Regions from separate parts of the Paenibacillus sp. FSL M7-0896 genome, predicted to be linked through region 2. Evidence: riboswitches for the same ligand, from Rfam matches in the RefSeq annotation. Region 2 holds a riboswitch; the other holds the start of a gene.

Region 1 (8,049 bases), 2.5 Mb from region 2:
GCTCACTCCGGAGACGCGCCACATGATCTCCCGTCCGCAATTCGAAGTGATGAAAAAAGGCATGCGCATCATCAACTGTGCCCGCGGCGGTGTCATCGATGAAATGGCGCTGGTAGAAGCGATTGACAGCGGTATTGTAGCCGGTGCTGCGTTCGACGTCTTCGAGAAGGAGCCGCCTGAAGCAGACCACCCGTTCCTTACACATCCGAAGATTATCGTGACTCCGCATCTGGGTGCTTCGACGATTGAAGCCCAGGAGAACGTAGCCATCGATGTATCCGAGCAGGTCCTTCATATCCTGCGCAACGAACCGTTCATCAACGCGGTGAACATTCCGCCGGTTGCACCTAGCGTGATGAACAAGCTGCAGCCGTACTTCACCCTCGGCGAGAAGCTGGGCAGCTTCGCTACGCAGATTACGGACGGAGCGATCCGCGAGATCCATGTGGAATATGCCGGTGATCTCTCGGATGTGGATACCCAGCCGCTTACCCGCTATGTCGTCAAAGGTGTGCTCACCCGCCACTTTGCCGGAGATGTGAACATCGTCAACTCGATGCATCTGGCGAAGACCCGTGATGTGAATGTAGTGGTGACCAAGGCTTCCAAAACCAAAGGCTTCACCAACCTCATCACGGTAACACTCAAGGCTGAGCATGATGAAGAGCGTCTGGTCGCCGGTACCCTGCTGCAGGGCTATGGCGAACGGATTGTTAAGGTCAACAAGTTCCCGGTCGATATTGCTCCGGAAGGCCATCAGGTTGTGATCTCGCATAATGACAAACCGGGTATCATCGGACTCGTCGGCACCCTGCTTGGCGAGAACGGCGTCAATATCGCATCCATGCAGGTTGGCCGTACGATCATCGGCGGAGCTGCCATTATGCTCCTGACCGTTGATAAGGGTGTGCCGAAGGAGGTCCTGGTGAAGCTGGCCGGACTGCCGGAGATCAACACCGCTGAGGAGATCATTCTGCTCTAATTCTTATTTCTTCACAATAAAACACTCTTCGGGAGTGCAGGCCCCAGGCCGCGCACTTCCAAAGAGTGTTTTTGCGTTATACTATGAAATCCGGTAGGCTGGCACCTGCCGGCCATCGGTGTCCGTAAAGCCATATTTCCGTGCCAGGTCCCCTACCTTCTGGGGAGTACCAGTCATGGATATCACTTCAGGATCAGCAGCAAGCGCTGCAACTGCCCGTCCGATATAAGCGGTTGATTCAGTGGTCTGAAGCCCCTCCTCCTCCTGCCAGTGCTCCTCATCTGTGCCAAAGCTGTCCAGGACCAGCTCGGTCCGCATCCAGCCGGGAGAGACGGGAATCACCGCGATGCCATCCGCAGCCACCTCTAGGGATAATCCGTAGGCCATGCGCACCAGTGCATTTTTGGACAGATCATAATAGAAGTTCCCCGTGTACTTGTACTCGTCCCAGAAGGTTGTATGGACGATTAATTTACCCGCCCCCGCTCCTTCCCTGCGCATCAGGGGTACAGCATAATAATTACTCATTAGCTGCGCCCTCACACCCGCAGTGAACATATGATCCCAATGCTGCACCGGCTGCTCCCAGAACGGTTCATTCCCGATAGGGAGAGTATTGCCGCCCCAGACGTTATTGACCAGAATATCCAATCTGCCCTGCTCTGCGCTAATCTGCCGGATTACAGCCTCTGTCTCGCTGTCATTGGTATGATCACAGCGGATCACAGCTCCGTCCCCGCCTGAGCGGCGGATCTCAGCCAGCACCCCTTCAAGCGTTCTTGCTTTTCCCTCCTGCGGCATACCGGCATTCCTGCCCGTAATGTATACATAGGCACCAGCCTTCGCCAGCTCCAGTGCAATGCCTCTGCCCGCTCCCCTGCTCCCGCCTGTTACCAATGCCACTTTCCCTTGCAGATTTGTCATTTGATCCGCTCCCTTTCATCTATCATACCCGGATTAGATGATCATTTGCGCTAATCCGTACTCTTGTCTAATATATACCTTATACATGACAACCATTGACATATATAAATAATACATTCAAGGGAGGTTGCAGAATGAGAGCGGATCGCCTGATCACTATCGTTCAGCTCTTACAGAGCCGCGGGAAAATCAGCTCCAAAGAGCTGGCGCTAACGCTGGAGGTATCCGAACGTACAATCTTCCGGGATATGGAAGCACTAAGCTTCTCCGGCATCCCCGTGCTGGCGGAGCGCGGCCGGGAAGGCGGCTGGAAGCTGGCTGAAGGCTACCGGAATTCCCTGACCGGAATGAACACCAAGGAGATTGCCGCGCTGCTGGTGCCCGCTGATCCGGCGATTCTGCACGCTCTGGGCATTCAGGAGGAGTTCTCCTCGGCCGCCCGCAAGCTGCAGGCCGTCGCTACCCGGCAGCCAGTCACCCCCTTCAGCTTCCTCAGCCAGCGGATTCACATCGACGGAGCCGGGTGGCATCCCTCCGGGGAGACCTATCCCTGCCTATCCGCTTTGCAGGGAGCCTTATGGGAGAACCGCAAGGTGAGCATCACCTATCTCCGCGGGGAGGACGCCGCCGAGCGGCTGGTTGCACCTCTGGGGCTGGTAGTTAAGCGCGGCGTCTGGTACTTGGTCGCGGGGCATGACGGCGAGCTGCGGACCTACAGGGTCTCCAGAATCACTGAGGCCAAAGTCACAGATGAGTCTTTTGAGCAACCGGAGGATTTCGTCCTGTCTGAGTACTGGGAGACCTCCACCGCCGCATTCAAGTCTGCCTTGCCCAGGTACCCCTCCAGCCTTCTTGTAAGAGAGCAAACGATGAAGGAGCTGCAGAAGGAGCGATACGTCGCCCTGTTGCACCAGGAGCCTGCTGAGGCCCCGGGCTGGATCAGGGCCGAGGCTGAGTTCAACACGCCGGAGTCTGCGTGCCGGATCATCCTGTCCCTGGGTCAGGGTATCAAGGTGACGGCACCGCCTGAGCTTGCGGATACTGTTGCTGCGGCTCTGCGTGAAGCGGCAGCATTATACGATTTTTAATAATAGACCAAATGCACTAGTATCCCCTATAATATTACAATACACATTATTATTTATAGGGGGACTTTACATTATGGACTGGATGAACAAGCTGCCGTTGAAACAAAAAATCGTCACCGGATGTTACCTGGTTGCCGCTTTATTCGCTGTCCCTGTCTTAATCACGCTAATCCTCATGGACAGGCTGCTCATCGGCATTATTCTTGTCGCCGTCCTGGCAGCGCTGACTTACCCGCTTGCGCGCTTCATTGAGAGAACGCTTACATCTTCATTTGAGGATATCTCCAATGTGACGCACACGATTGCCAAAGGCGACTTCACCAGCCGTGCCGATGAGAATGGCTCCATGGGCGACATCAGCCGCTCCTTCAATACCATGATTGACAAGCTCAAAAAAATCCTCACCGATGCCTCACAGATTACCCGTCAGGTTATGGACGCCAGCCGCGGGATTGAAGACAAGAATCAGAACCTGAAGTTTGTCATGGCGCAGGTGGCTTCCTCCTCCAATGAACTGGCCCTCGGTGCTAACGAAATCTCGGTGGATATCGCTGATATGACCGAATCGATCAAGGATATCGAAATCAAAGTCTCCAATTATACGAATTCCACCAAGGAAATGAATAAAAGGTCTGTACATACGCTGGAATTGGTAGAACAGGGACGGCAATCGGTGGATACCCAAGCCGAAGGCATGCGCAAGAACATCCAGGCTACCCAGAAGGTGGCGGATACTATCGAAGCCCTATCGCATAACGCACGAGGCATTACGATGATTACCAAGACAATTACCGAAATTGCTGAACAGACCAATCTGCTGTCGCTCAATGCTTCTATTGAAGCCGCCCGTGCAGGCGAACATGGCCGCGGGTTCGCCGTTGTTGCCCAGGAGGTCCGCAAGCTGGCCGAGGAATCCACCGCTTCAACCAAAGAGGTGTTCGGTCTGGTACGCAGCATCGAAGCGGATATCAAGCAGGCTATCGATAACATCGCCATCAATGAAGAGGTAGTCCAGGTGCAGAATGAGATGATTACGGAGACAGCCAACATTTTTGCTCAAATTGTGCATAGTGTCCAATACATAACCGAGCAGATTGCCTCCTTTTCCGCAGAGAGTGACCTTATGCTGGAGAGCGCGCTCAAGATCTCCGGGGCGATCGAGAATATCTCAGCCATCACCCAGGAGACCGCCGCAGGGACGGAAGAGGTATCCGCAGCGATGAACGAACAGATTCATGCTCTTCAATCCGTAGCTGAGGAGACAGAGAAGATGACCTCCGCGGTCTTCAACCTGCAAAAAACGATTCATATTTTCAAATTTTAACCTCAGCACAAAGAGACACGCCTGCGGAATTTTCTGCGGGAGGTGTCTCTTTTTTTGGGCAAAACAAAGATTGTTATGTAATATTCACAAATTGTTGAAATTGTGCATAAGGGTAAAAACCGTGCTTTGCACTTCTTTACTATAGTCGTTCTATTGTCATAGCTTGTCTATAAGCTAACATCTTACATCACTATTACTTAAGTCCTATCACCGAAATTTGTAATGCTGTATATCTAGTGAATTCTTAATGTTTTGCAGTAAATCAGGAATGTAATGAGGCTTTGTGCTCACTTCCCACATTAATCAACCTAAACGGCCATTTGCATTTTAAGACTTTAGTCTTCCAGGGACAACCATTTTCAAAAGTTTGAAAATCCAAATATTTAGCCATTTCCACTCCTGAATATTCGTCAAATTCCGAGTTTCTTCTCACAGGGGTTATTGACAAAAGCGGAGCAAGGAATATATTGTAAAGGAAAATTCTCCACAAATTCATTTATAACCGCATACCGGCAAAATTCACCGAAAGGGAATGACGCAAAGCCATGGATCTACAGTCTCATTTCTGAAGTGGGATCATGACAGCCAGGTTGCTGAAAAACTGTGAACGCCTTAGGTTTCGCGTTTGATTATGGTGATTCGTGCAACAGACCTGTGCTCCAATGGTGAGTACAGGTTTTCTATTGCTGACGTATACAAATAACAACTTGCGGGGTGGATGTTCTGAAGACAGTTGCAGATTATATGGCGGAAGCATTACACAATCTGGGAGTCACTCATTCTTTTGGAATCATAGGCAAGTCTATTTGCCCCATCGCTTTGAAAATGGTTGACTACGGTATAGAGTTCATCCCCGGCCGGCACGAATCCAGCTCCGGCTTCGCCGCCGGCGGTTATGCTCTGAAGACCGGCAGTCTCGGGGTAGCCTTCGGCACCTCCGGTCCTGGGGGAACGAATCTGCTCACCGCAGCAGCGCATGCCAAGGCCAATAATCTTCCCGTCCTCTTCATCACCGGACATCAGTCCATCAAGGAGCTGGGCATTCCCCAATGTCAGGATTCCACTTCCTACCTGGCTGATTTGGCGGATATGTTCCGGCCGGCCACCCTCTTCAGCAAGCTCGTTGAACGCGGCGATCACTTCAGCACGATTTTCAACCATGCCCTATCCATCGCCCTGGGTGACCAAAAAGGTCCGGTCCATCTCTGCATTCCGTTTGATGTGCAGACAGAGCGGCTCGCGGAATGCCGGATTGTTCTGCCGGAACGCGAGGGACTAGTCAGTTATCAGAACTATGACCGGGTCATCTCGGCGATTAATCAATCCGCTAGGCCCCTGATCATTGCCGGTAAAGGCGTCAACCGCTCAGGTGCCCATCAGGAACTGGTTCAGCTGGCCGAAACCTTCAACATTCCTGTAGTCACCTCTCCAGGCGGCAAAGGTGCAATAGCTTATGATCACCCGCTCTACCACGGTCCTGTCGGCGTTGGCGGCTCCTCGCACGGCGATGAATTGCTGAACAACAGCGACCTGTTCATTGTTCTGGGCTCCCGCCTGAGCGACATGACCATCTGCAACCTGAAGCCGGAGAATCATCCGCCGCAGCTGATCCAGTTCGATGTAGATCCAACCTTTGTCGGCAAAATACTGTCCTCATCCACCATCGCTGTCGGCGGGGACTTAAGGGACAACCTGGCACTGTATCTTCAGAAGCTGGACCCCTCTACGGTCACCAAGCATGAAATCACAATCTCCAATGCTTACAATGACGAGTTGCCCGTGCTGGCGGGGCTCTCTCTGGCTTCGGTAATGAGCACGATGAGCGACCTGATTCCTTACAACAGCAGCGTGTTTGTAGATGACGGCAGCCACGGGTTCAATGCTGTGAAATGGTTCAATGTCCGCAGGCCCGGCAGCTTCATATTCGATGCCTACTTTGCTTGCATGGGCAATTCAATTGGCATGGCGATCGGTGCCAAGACGGCTTCTCCCGGAGAGACTGTCTTCTGCATTACCGGTGACGGCTGTTTTATGATGCTCGGAACTGAAATAAACACAGCCGTTTGCAAGGACATTCCGGTGATTTTCATTGTGGTGAACAATAAGCAGCTGGATATGGCGCTTAAGGGTATGGAGAAAACGACCGGCCGGATTGACGGTACGATCTTCGAGGTTCCGATGGATGCCGTGAAATTCGCCGAATCGCTGGGTGCAGCCGGCTTCCGCTGTGAGACGCAGGAGGAGTTCGCTGCCGCAATCCGCGAAGCTGTGGCACTTAACAAGGCTGTTGTCATTGAGCTGCTGACTGACCGTGATGAAATGCCTCCTACGGCCCACCGCACTCTGGATCTTACGTAAGGAAGCCGTATCCGCACACCTTTTCTAACCTACTATCAGGAGGACATATCGTGAACAAGAACATGAACAGCGGACTCGATCATTTCACTGATCTCTCAGGAGATTATGGGGCCAAGGCCCTGGCTCCGATCAAAGAGCATTTTCCGGAATTAGCCGAATATATCATGGGCAATGCCTATGGCGATATTTTTCAGCGGACCACGATTGGCTCTGACTGGAAGGAGATCGCGGTGATCTCGTCGCTGATTACGATGGGACAATATGAACAGCTGGGGGTTCATTATGTAATGGCGCTCCGCGTTGGCATGACCGTCGAGCAGATCAAGGGCGTGCTGCTGCATCTGACCCCTTGCGTCGGTGCCCCCCGGGTGATTTCGGCCTTTAATGTGCTGCTGGATACCCTGGAGGAGATCAAAGAAAAATCTTCATAAATCTACAAATTTCGACTTTTGATTGCACGTTTCAGTATGATCTGGTTATAATGAAGGCAAAATATCCCAAATCGAATTGCGGTTTTGTCGAATAGAGTCGCAGGAATAACGTTTTGGAGGTATTGGAAATTACACTTAGGGAGAGATCAACATGGGACAATTTATTTTGAAGACAGATACTGCGAAGAAAGTAATCAATATTGAGCTGGAGGGAACCTTCTCTAACGAGGACGGGCTCAAATCTATACAGGCTTACCAGCAGACTATTAACCCGATCAGCCCTGCTGAATATGCACTAGAGATCGACTGCCGCAAGCTGAATGTAACCGCTCCTGATGTTGTACCGCTGCTTGAAGGCTGCTTCATCATGTTCAAGGCTGACGGCTTCCAGAAAGTGAGTCTTACCCTGGAAAATAACCCGATCCTCAAAATGCAGCTGGCACGCCTGGGCCGCAAAGCAGGACTTGAGAATCTGGAGATCACTTCAACCGTACAAGCTTAATAAATACAATTTAAACCTAAATCAGCCGCTTGAAACGCACATGTTCATTCATTAAACCGGCTGCTAATGCTGGAAGAGAGTTTTGTAAGAAGCAGATTTGTGAGAAGTATAGCTAACAAAACTTTAGGAGGTCTGTACTATGGCGGGGATTCGCATTAAGGACATTGATATCTACCATCCAGACAAAAGAATCGGCAATGACTTCTTCATTCAGCATTTTGATGACAAAGGTATTGATATCCGTGGACTGCTGGCTACTCTGGGCCGTGAAAACCGCTACAGCATCGACAGCCCGGATGAGAATTCCCTGACAATGGCTTTTGAAGCCGCAAGTAATGTTCTGGAGAAAACCGGTCTTACCGGCCCTGACATTGACCTGATCGCTTATGCAAGCCAGACCCCTGAATATATATTTCCTACGAACTCATTGATGATTCACC
Region 2 (8,049 bases):
GCGGCAGCATGACATTCTGCAGCGCGCTGAGCCACGGCATCAGGACCGGCTTCTGGAAGACCATGCCCAGGGACAGATCAGGTGAAGCATACGCCACCTCTCCACCGGCCTCCGGGCTTAACAGCCGCAGCATCAACCGGAGTGTTGTGGATTTCCCGCAGCCGCTTGGTCCAAGAATCGAAATGAACTCATTGCGGTATACATCAAGGCTGACCTGATCCAGCACAGGCACGTTGCCGAAAGAAAGAGAGCAATTGCGCAGGGAGAGCATGGTTTCCCGGGTACCGGGATGCCGCGCGGCGGCAGCATCCAGCTGTTCTTTGATCGCTGTTGTCATTATCGGGTCCCTCCTTATTTCAAAAACTCGTTGGTGAACAATCCGCCGATGTCCTGTTCCTTTTTCACAAATCCCAGCTCGACCAGATTCTTCTGCAATGTCTCCCAAGATGCCTCGTCCATTGAGCCCAGCGGGAGCTTCTCCGGATCCAGCAGCGGAATGCTGGCCTTCATCATATTGACCTCATGCTTCAGATCCAGCTTCTCGCCATACTTCAGACCGAATTCCGCCGCTTCCTCCGGATGCTTTACTGCATAATCCCAGCCCTGCATAGACGCCTGCACGAAGCTTGCGACCATCTCCGGGTCCTTCTTGATGATAGACTCCGTAGTGAACAAGGTATCAGCATAGAAATTGATGCCATAGTCGTTCGGGTCGATAATATTCACTTCCTTGCCCTGCTCCTCTACAGCCAGCACTTCATTAATGACATATCCGGGCCAGGCCTTGACCTGACCGGTTAACAGCGGACTCAGATCATATTTGACCGGCATCTCTTCGATTTGCGAAGGGTCGATACCCGCGCTTTTCTCCATGGCCCGGAAGGTCAGCTCTTCGTTGCCGCCCAGCTTAATGCCCACCTTTTGCCCGACCAGATCCTCCATCGTCTTGATCCCTGACTCTTTGAGCGTGAACATGACGAACGGGGTTTTGCGGTAGATCGCGGACAACGCTTTGACCGGGACGCCTTTCTCTCTGGCGATGACGATCTGGTCGGCACCGGTAACTCCGAACTCCTCACTGCCGGAAGCTACCATCTGCACAGCCGGGAAATCCGAGCCCCCCGGGCGGATCTCAACATCCAGCCCCGCTTCTTTATAGAAGCCTTTTTCCACTGCGGTATAAAAGCCGGCAAACTGCGCCTGGTGAATCCACTTCAGCCGGAGCACCACCTTTTTCAGCTCGCCCGAGCCTTCCGCTCCCTGGCCTTCAGCCTTCCCGGCTTCCGTATTGTTACCGCAGGCGGTCAGGAGCAGCATTAGCGAGGTTAACAGCATCAGCGCTTTTGTTCTGGACTTGTTCCACATGGTTATTCCCCCGTTTATGAATGATTTAGTATTGCTCCAGCGCCTTCAGCACCGCTTGTGAATCACTTACACTGCCGAACACTCCGCCCTGCATTTGAACCATACTCAGCGCCGCCAGGTGATTCGCTTCATCCGTCGCTCCTGTACAATCTGCAAGGATCAGACACTCGTACCCGCGGTCATTGGCTTCCCGCATCGTGGTGTGTACACAGACATCGGTAGTAATACCGGTCAGAATCAGATGGGTAATTCCTTTATTCTTCAGGATCAGGTCCAGGTCTGTTGCGTAAAAGCTCCCTTTGCCCGGCTTGTCTATAATGTACTCTCCGTGGGCAGGCGCCAGCTCATCAATGATCTGCCAGCCGCGCTCCCCCCGCACGAGGATTCGTCCCGCCGGTCCTTCGGAGCCGATCTCGGCCCCGATCTGGCGGCTGCGCCACCGCTTGTTCGCCGGCAGATCCGACAGATCCGGCTTATGCCCCTCGCGGGTATGGATCACGGTGAAGCCTTCGATGTCCCGGATACGGGCCAGCAGCCGCTGAATGGGCTGGATCGCCCTCGCTGTTAATGAGAGGTCATAACCCATTCTCTCGACGTAACCGCCCTTGCCGCAAAAATCCGTCTGCATGTCGATAATCATCAGCGCTGTCTTCGCCGGGTCCACAGCCCCGTCATAAGGCCAGATGTAAGGTGTTGCTGCAATCTGCATGGTTTATGCTCCTCTCCTGATGTCGCTATCTCTATTAATGTTATATTAGTTAACATTAATTCGCGTTTCCTTGGTATGAGTTAGATTATATTACAATGAATTTGCGATGTCTTCGGTTTTATTACGAAATAATACACTGAATGTTTGTGTTTATTTACACAGTTAACATATACATAACATTAACACTCGCAAAATCGCTTATCAAAAAAGAACACTCCGATTCTTACCAAGCCCAGGGTGTCCCAACAGTTGAATGCTCATACTTTCCTCCCCCTGCCTCTTCCATAAGCTGTAAGCGCTGGGAAACCAGTTTTTTTGTCGAAATAGAGCTGCATATTTCGAGTTTTTTGATAAATAGGCATAATATAGTTGAAAAATAGCTCTTTAAGTACTAGAATTAAGCTTGTTTGCAGAAGTTAATGACGCGTAAGAACTATTTATGACTCTTTTTGTCGATTACAGTCGACCATAACTCCCACCTCTACAGGATGTATATCATTGATCTATTTCTAAAGGCAAACTCCCCGAAAGGGCAGGACGCAAAGCCATGGGCCTAAGAACGCCGGAATCTGCGTTTACGGTTGCCAGGCTGCCAATAGAGACCACTTAAGCCAGCTGTTCAGGAGGGAAAGCCTCCCAGGCTTGATGATGTTCTTTTTCTGTACGAATTGCCATTGATCATACGAAAAAGTGAGGTTACAACCATGCCGCAGCAGGATATCGAACCAAGCCGATATGAATTCGTAGAGTCCCTGATGCTCGAACGTAAAGGTCTCCTGGATTCATTCTCTGTGGAGGGCCGAGCTTCTGACGGGACAACTGGAGATAAGAATGGAATTATCCTCGTGCAGGACAACCAGATATTCATTACTCCCCCGCTCCCCGGAGGTGCTCCCGCCCGCATTTCTGCGGTCCACCCTGTTGTCCTGAAGATCAACTGGAAGACCGTTACAGAGCCGACCGAGGTGACCAGGGCGGATTATATCACTTGGGAGATCTGTGAGAAGCCGCAATATGAAATTACCGTATCGCCTGACAAGCTCAAGGTCCACTTCACTTTATACCGTGCAGAGAAGTACGCCTGGAATCTGGTCAACTGCCCCGCCGCCTTCGAAGCGGTCGTCCGTGCCCAGCCCAATCCGGCGATGCTGCTGTCCACGCTCACCATAGAACAGATTATCGCCTCACTGGACAACCGTTTTATTCTGCGCAACCTGAACATTCCCGCCCTGTACGCGGAGCTGGAGAACCCTACATATCTTCCCGTATGCATCGCTGAAGGCAGATCCCCGCTGCCCGGCAAGGAAGCCCGGCTGGAATTCCTGCTGCCTGAGCATACACTGGAGGGGAACCGGATGCTTCAGGGACAGGGAGCCCGGGGTCAGAAGCCTGCGGAACCCTTGGAGTATCTCCGTTTCCCGGGAGCCCCCTTTGCCTTTGCAGGCGAAGTCTTCGCCCGCAAGCTGCCGCCGGAAGAAGGCATTCCCGGCCTCGACACAGACGGAAGGGTCCTGCCCCCTCCCCCGCCGCAGGATATCTACTTTGCTGCCGGTAATCATGCCAAGCTCCTTCCCTGTGGTAATATCGTGGCCCGGCATACCGGCAGACCCCGCATCTGCGGAGGAAACGGCAGCGTCCGGATATGTGACTTCCCTCCGGTCAGTCTTCTGGCCAGAGAGATGACAGATCCTGCGGGCGATGTTATGTTCGCAGGTGACATCATTGTACCGGGAGATCTGGAAGGACCTGTACGAATTGAAGCCCTCGGGAATGTGTACGTCTATGGCGATATCCGCCAATCTACAATTATAGCCACCGGCAGTATTTACGTTAGCGGCCAGGTCACCGGCAGCGGCCTGTACGCCGGACACGCCGGGGTAATGCAGCATCGTCTGCACAGCCTCGCATGCCTGCTGCGGACAGAGACGGACGGACTGCTTGAGGCAGCGCGCCAGCTGGCCAAGAATGTGGAATCCCGCCAGCAATCCGTGAATTACGGCCTGGTAGTCATGCTGCTGCTGGAGGATAAATACAGCCACTTGGGCAGCCTGATCCGTGATCTTCAAGCTGCGCTAAGCCGTATGAACGGGGCGTTCGGCTCCGGCACGGACCAGCTCTGGCAGATGCTTGAGGTATTCGCCCATCCGGGACAATTCACCGGGTACATTACTGACAGTGTACTAAGCCGCTTCTCCAGGCTGCTGCTTAAGCTGGGTGAGGAGATTGAGCTGCTCCAGGAGGAGCATGCGGTGATTAATCTCGCCCGGTCACAGGACAGCCGCCTGGAGTCCGGCGGCAAGCTGCTTGTGCGTGATTCCTGCTAAGACTACTACTAGATGAGGAGAAGTTAGAACATGCGATATAACCGTCTGGGCAATAGCGGCCTGCAGGTGTCCGCCCTGGGTCTTGGAACCAATTCCTTCGGCAAACGGGCAGATCAGGAGACCTCGGTCCGCATTCTGCACACCGCTATGGATCAGGGCATCAATTTCATCGATACCGCCAATATCTATGCCGGATCTGAATCGGAGCGGATCATCGGCCTTGCGCTTGAAGGCAAACGCCATAACGCAGTGCTGGCGACCAAAGCCGGATTGCCGAAGCATGAGGGACCCGGTGGCAGCGGCTCTTCGCGCCATCATCTGATGCAGGAGCTGGAGGGCAGCCTGCGCCGGCTGAAGACCGACTATGTGGATCTGTATCAGATTCACACCTTCGATCCCTACACACCGCTGGAGGAAACGCTGCGTACGCTGGATGATCTGATCTCCGCAGGCAAGGTGCGCTATATCGGAGCCTCCAATTATGCCGCCTGGGAGCTGATGAAGGCGCTTGGAATCAGCGAAGCCCGGCACTTCGCGAAATACATCTCTATCCAGTGCAGCTATTCGCTGGCTGACCGCACGCCCGAAGCGGAGCTGCTTCCGCTCTGCCTGGATCAGGGTCTGGGCATCATCCCATACTTCCCTCTGGCGGGCGGCATTCTTACCGGCAAATATACTGGCAGCAGCAAAGCCCCTGCCGGCTCCAGAGCAGAGACCGATCCGAACTTCCGCCGCTTCCTTACCCCGGAGCGCATCTCGCTCGGGGAGCAGGTTCAGGCCATTGCGGAGGGACTGGGCACCTCACCTGCAGCTCTATCCCTGGCCTGGCTGATGAACCGGCCCGCCGTCTCCACGGTGATTGTCGGTGCAACTACAGTAGAGCAGGTACAACATAATCTGCAGAGTCTCTCCGCTTCAACGGATGCGGGAATACTTGAGCAGCTTGACCAGGCCAGCGCCGCCTTCCGCACCAGCGAGCCGTTTGCAGTCTACCGGCTGCCGTAAGCGCTGACGGTGACGTTCATATTCATATACAAAAGCGAGCCCCCTTATACGGAGACTCGCTTTTGTGTATTTTGGCTAATGCTGAAGCTGTATTGTATTATACCGCAGCAATAAACCGCTCCATGTCTTCCTGTACGGTAGTAATACCGCCGATACCGAAGGTATCTACCAGAACCTTAGCTACATTAGGCGACAGGAAGGCCGGAAGTGTAGGACCCAGGTGAATGTTCTTCACGCCCAGATGCAGCAGCGCCAGCAGTACAATCACCGCTTTTTGCTCATACCAGGCAATGTTATAGGAGATCGGAAGATCGTTGATGTCTGCAAGACCGAACACTTCCTTCAGCTTAAGCGCTATAACCACAAGAGAATAGGAGTCATTGCACTGGCCGGCATCAAGCACGCGGGGAATTCCGCCGATATCGCCAAGCGCCAGCTTGTTATATTTGTATTTGGCACAGCCGGCGGTCAGGATCACCGTATCACTCGGCAGCTCTGCTGCGAAGTCGGTGTAATAATTCCGGCTCTTCATCCGCCCGTCGCAGCCGGCCATGACGAAGAATTGCTTGATGGCGCCGCTCTCTACCGCTCCAACCACCTGATCCGCGACATTCATTACAGCCGCATGCGCGAAGCCGCCGATAATCTCGCCTGTCTCAATCTCCACCGGAGCGCTGCAGCTCTTGGCCTGCTCAATCAGCGCCGAGAAATCCTTCTCTCCGTCCGCGCCTGCCGCGATATGCTGAATTCCCGGATACCCGGTGTTGCCTGTCGTGTACAGCCGGTCTTTGTAGCTGTCCTTCGGCGGCACAATACAGTTCGTAGTCATCAGAATCGGACCATTGAAGCTGGCAAATTCCTCATTCTGCTTCCACCATGCATTGCCGTAGTTGCCTACGAAGTGGCTATACTTCTTGAAGGCCGGATAGTAGTGGGCCGGCAGCATCTCACTGTGCGTATACACATCCACTCCGGTACCCTCGGTCTGCTTCAACAGCGCCTCCATATCCTTGAGGTCATGACCGCTGATCAGAATACCAGGGTTCGTGCCTACCCCAATATTGACTGTGGTAATCTCCGGATTGCCGTAGGCTGCGGTGTTCGCACGGTCAAGCAGCGCCATCACATCCACGCCGAACTTGCCGCATTCCAGCACCAGAGCCGTCAGCTCACCGCCGCTTAGATTGTCATCCAGTGCTGCAGCCAAGCCTTTCTCCATAAAAGCATGTGCTCCTGCTTCATAGAAGCCCAGTACCGCAGCATGCTCCATGTAAGCAGCCATTCCCTTCAGGCCATAGGTCAGCAGCTCGCGCAAGGAACGGATATCCTCATGCTCCGTAGCAAGCACACCGACGGTTGCCGCCTTGTCCATCAGCTCTTCATCAGTCACTGCATTCCAGTTCGCTGCGTCATGCTCCGACAAATAGGCCATCACTCCGGCATCAGCCACTCTGCTGCGCCACAGATCCCGCAGGGCCAGTCCTTCCCGGACCTTCGCGTTGAAATATTCCGGCACAAAGTTAGCATTGGTAATCGTAGCGAACAAGCTCTCTATGATAAATTTCTCCGTCACCGGATCAGTAATCCCCAGCTCACGCCCGCTGCGCGCGAAGATGGCGATGCCCTTGAGTGTATACACCAGAAGATCCTGCAGCTTAGCTACCTCACTGGTCTTGCCGCACACCCCCTGAATCGTACAACCCGTCCCCTTAGCTGCCTCCTGACACTGGAAACAAAACATTTCGCTCATTACCTGATCACTCCTTATCATTAATGGAATCGCTCTGTGCCTCGCCTTTACAGTTACCAATAATTGTAGTAGACTTTCGTCTATCAATCGGTAACGAATGTTACCAATCACAACACATCGGGAGGAAAAGTATGAGACCGGAGCCCGCTTCGCTGCAATCCTGCCTGCTATTTCGCGGAAAGTCCGCAGATGAGATCGAACAGCTGCTGCATACACTGGCTTACGCTGTCAGCTCCTACCATAAGAATGCGATTATTCTGGCAGAGGGTGATCCGGCGGACCGGCTTGGGATTCTGCTCTCCGGCCGCATTGAGGTGCAGAAGACACACCCTACCGGCAGCAGTGTAACCATCGCCCACCTGAAGGAAGGGCAGACCATAGGCGAAGCTGTATTATTCCGCAGGAATAACACCGTGCCCGCCACCGTCACGGCCACAGGCCCCTGCAAGGTGATGTTCATCAGCAAGCAGGAGCTGCTGAGATTATTCGCGGCCGACACCGATATCCTTACCCGCTTCATCGAGAATCTGTCCGAGCGGCTGGTGCTCGTGAACCGGAAGATCGAGAACCTGTCCGCCGGACCGCTGCGCCGCCGTATCGTAGACTTCCTGCTGGAGCAGGGAGAGCAGCAGGAGTCCGATCGGCTGAAGCTCCCCTTCAGCCGGAAGGAATGGGCTGAACATATGAATACCGCCCGCCCTTCCTTGTCACGGGAGCTGGGATTCCTGCGCGACCAGGGCTGGATCGAATTCAAGGGCAATGAAATCACCCTGCTGAACCGGAGCCGGATGCATGATTACATCCAGACTCTGCCCTCTTCGGCAGGCAATCTATAGGAACCGCAAATCACCAAGGAGGATACAAGCATGCCACTATACACTGCACAACAGATCGAC

What was found. A riboswitch is a leader RNA that binds a small molecule or an ion and turns the genes downstream of it on or off. The one in region 2 is predicted to bind cyclic di-GMP.
Region 1: another riboswitch for cyclic di-GMP. It lies ahead of MKY12_RS19485 (thiamine pyrophosphate-binding protein); the one in region 2 lies ahead of MKY12_RS30100 (flagellar assembly protein A).

The regions. Positions count from the first base shown of each region.
Region 1 covers NZ_CP150250.1:4,491,707-4,499,755, forward strand. The annotation lists gene serA (phosphoglycerate dehydrogenase) at 1-982, shown strand, start outside; gene MKY12_RS19470 (SDR family NAD(P)-dependent oxidoreductase) at 1,064-1,906, opposite strand; gene MKY12_RS19475 (YafY family protein) at 2,041-2,994, shown strand; gene MKY12_RS19480 (methyl-accepting chemotaxis protein) at 3,068-4,318, shown strand; cyclic di-GMP riboswitch class I at 4,820-4,916, shown strand; gene MKY12_RS19485 (thiamine pyrophosphate-binding protein) at 5,033-6,676, shown strand; gene MKY12_RS19490 (carboxymuconolactone decarboxylase family protein) at 6,727-7,107, shown strand; gene MKY12_RS19495 (hypothetical protein) at 7,259-7,609, shown strand; gene MKY12_RS19500 (3-oxoacyl-[acyl-carrier-protein] synthase III C-terminal domain-containing protein) at 7,749-8,049, shown strand, end outside.
Region 2 covers NZ_CP150250.1:6,954,178-6,962,226, forward strand. The annotation lists gene MKY12_RS30085 (ABC transporter ATP-binding protein) at 1-337, opposite strand, end outside; gene MKY12_RS30090 (ABC transporter substrate-binding protein) at 352-1,365, opposite strand; gene MKY12_RS30095 (isochorismatase family cysteine hydrolase) at 1,391-2,074, opposite strand; cyclic di-GMP riboswitch class I at 2,579-2,671, shown strand; gene MKY12_RS30100 (flagellar assembly protein A) at 2,749-4,398, shown strand; gene MKY12_RS30105 (aldo/keto reductase) at 4,429-5,403, shown strand; gene hcp (hydroxylamine reductase) at 5,501-7,153, opposite strand; gene MKY12_RS30115 (Crp/Fnr family transcriptional regulator) at 7,285-7,989, shown strand; gene MKY12_RS30120 (aldehyde dehydrogenase) at 8,020-8,049, shown strand, end outside.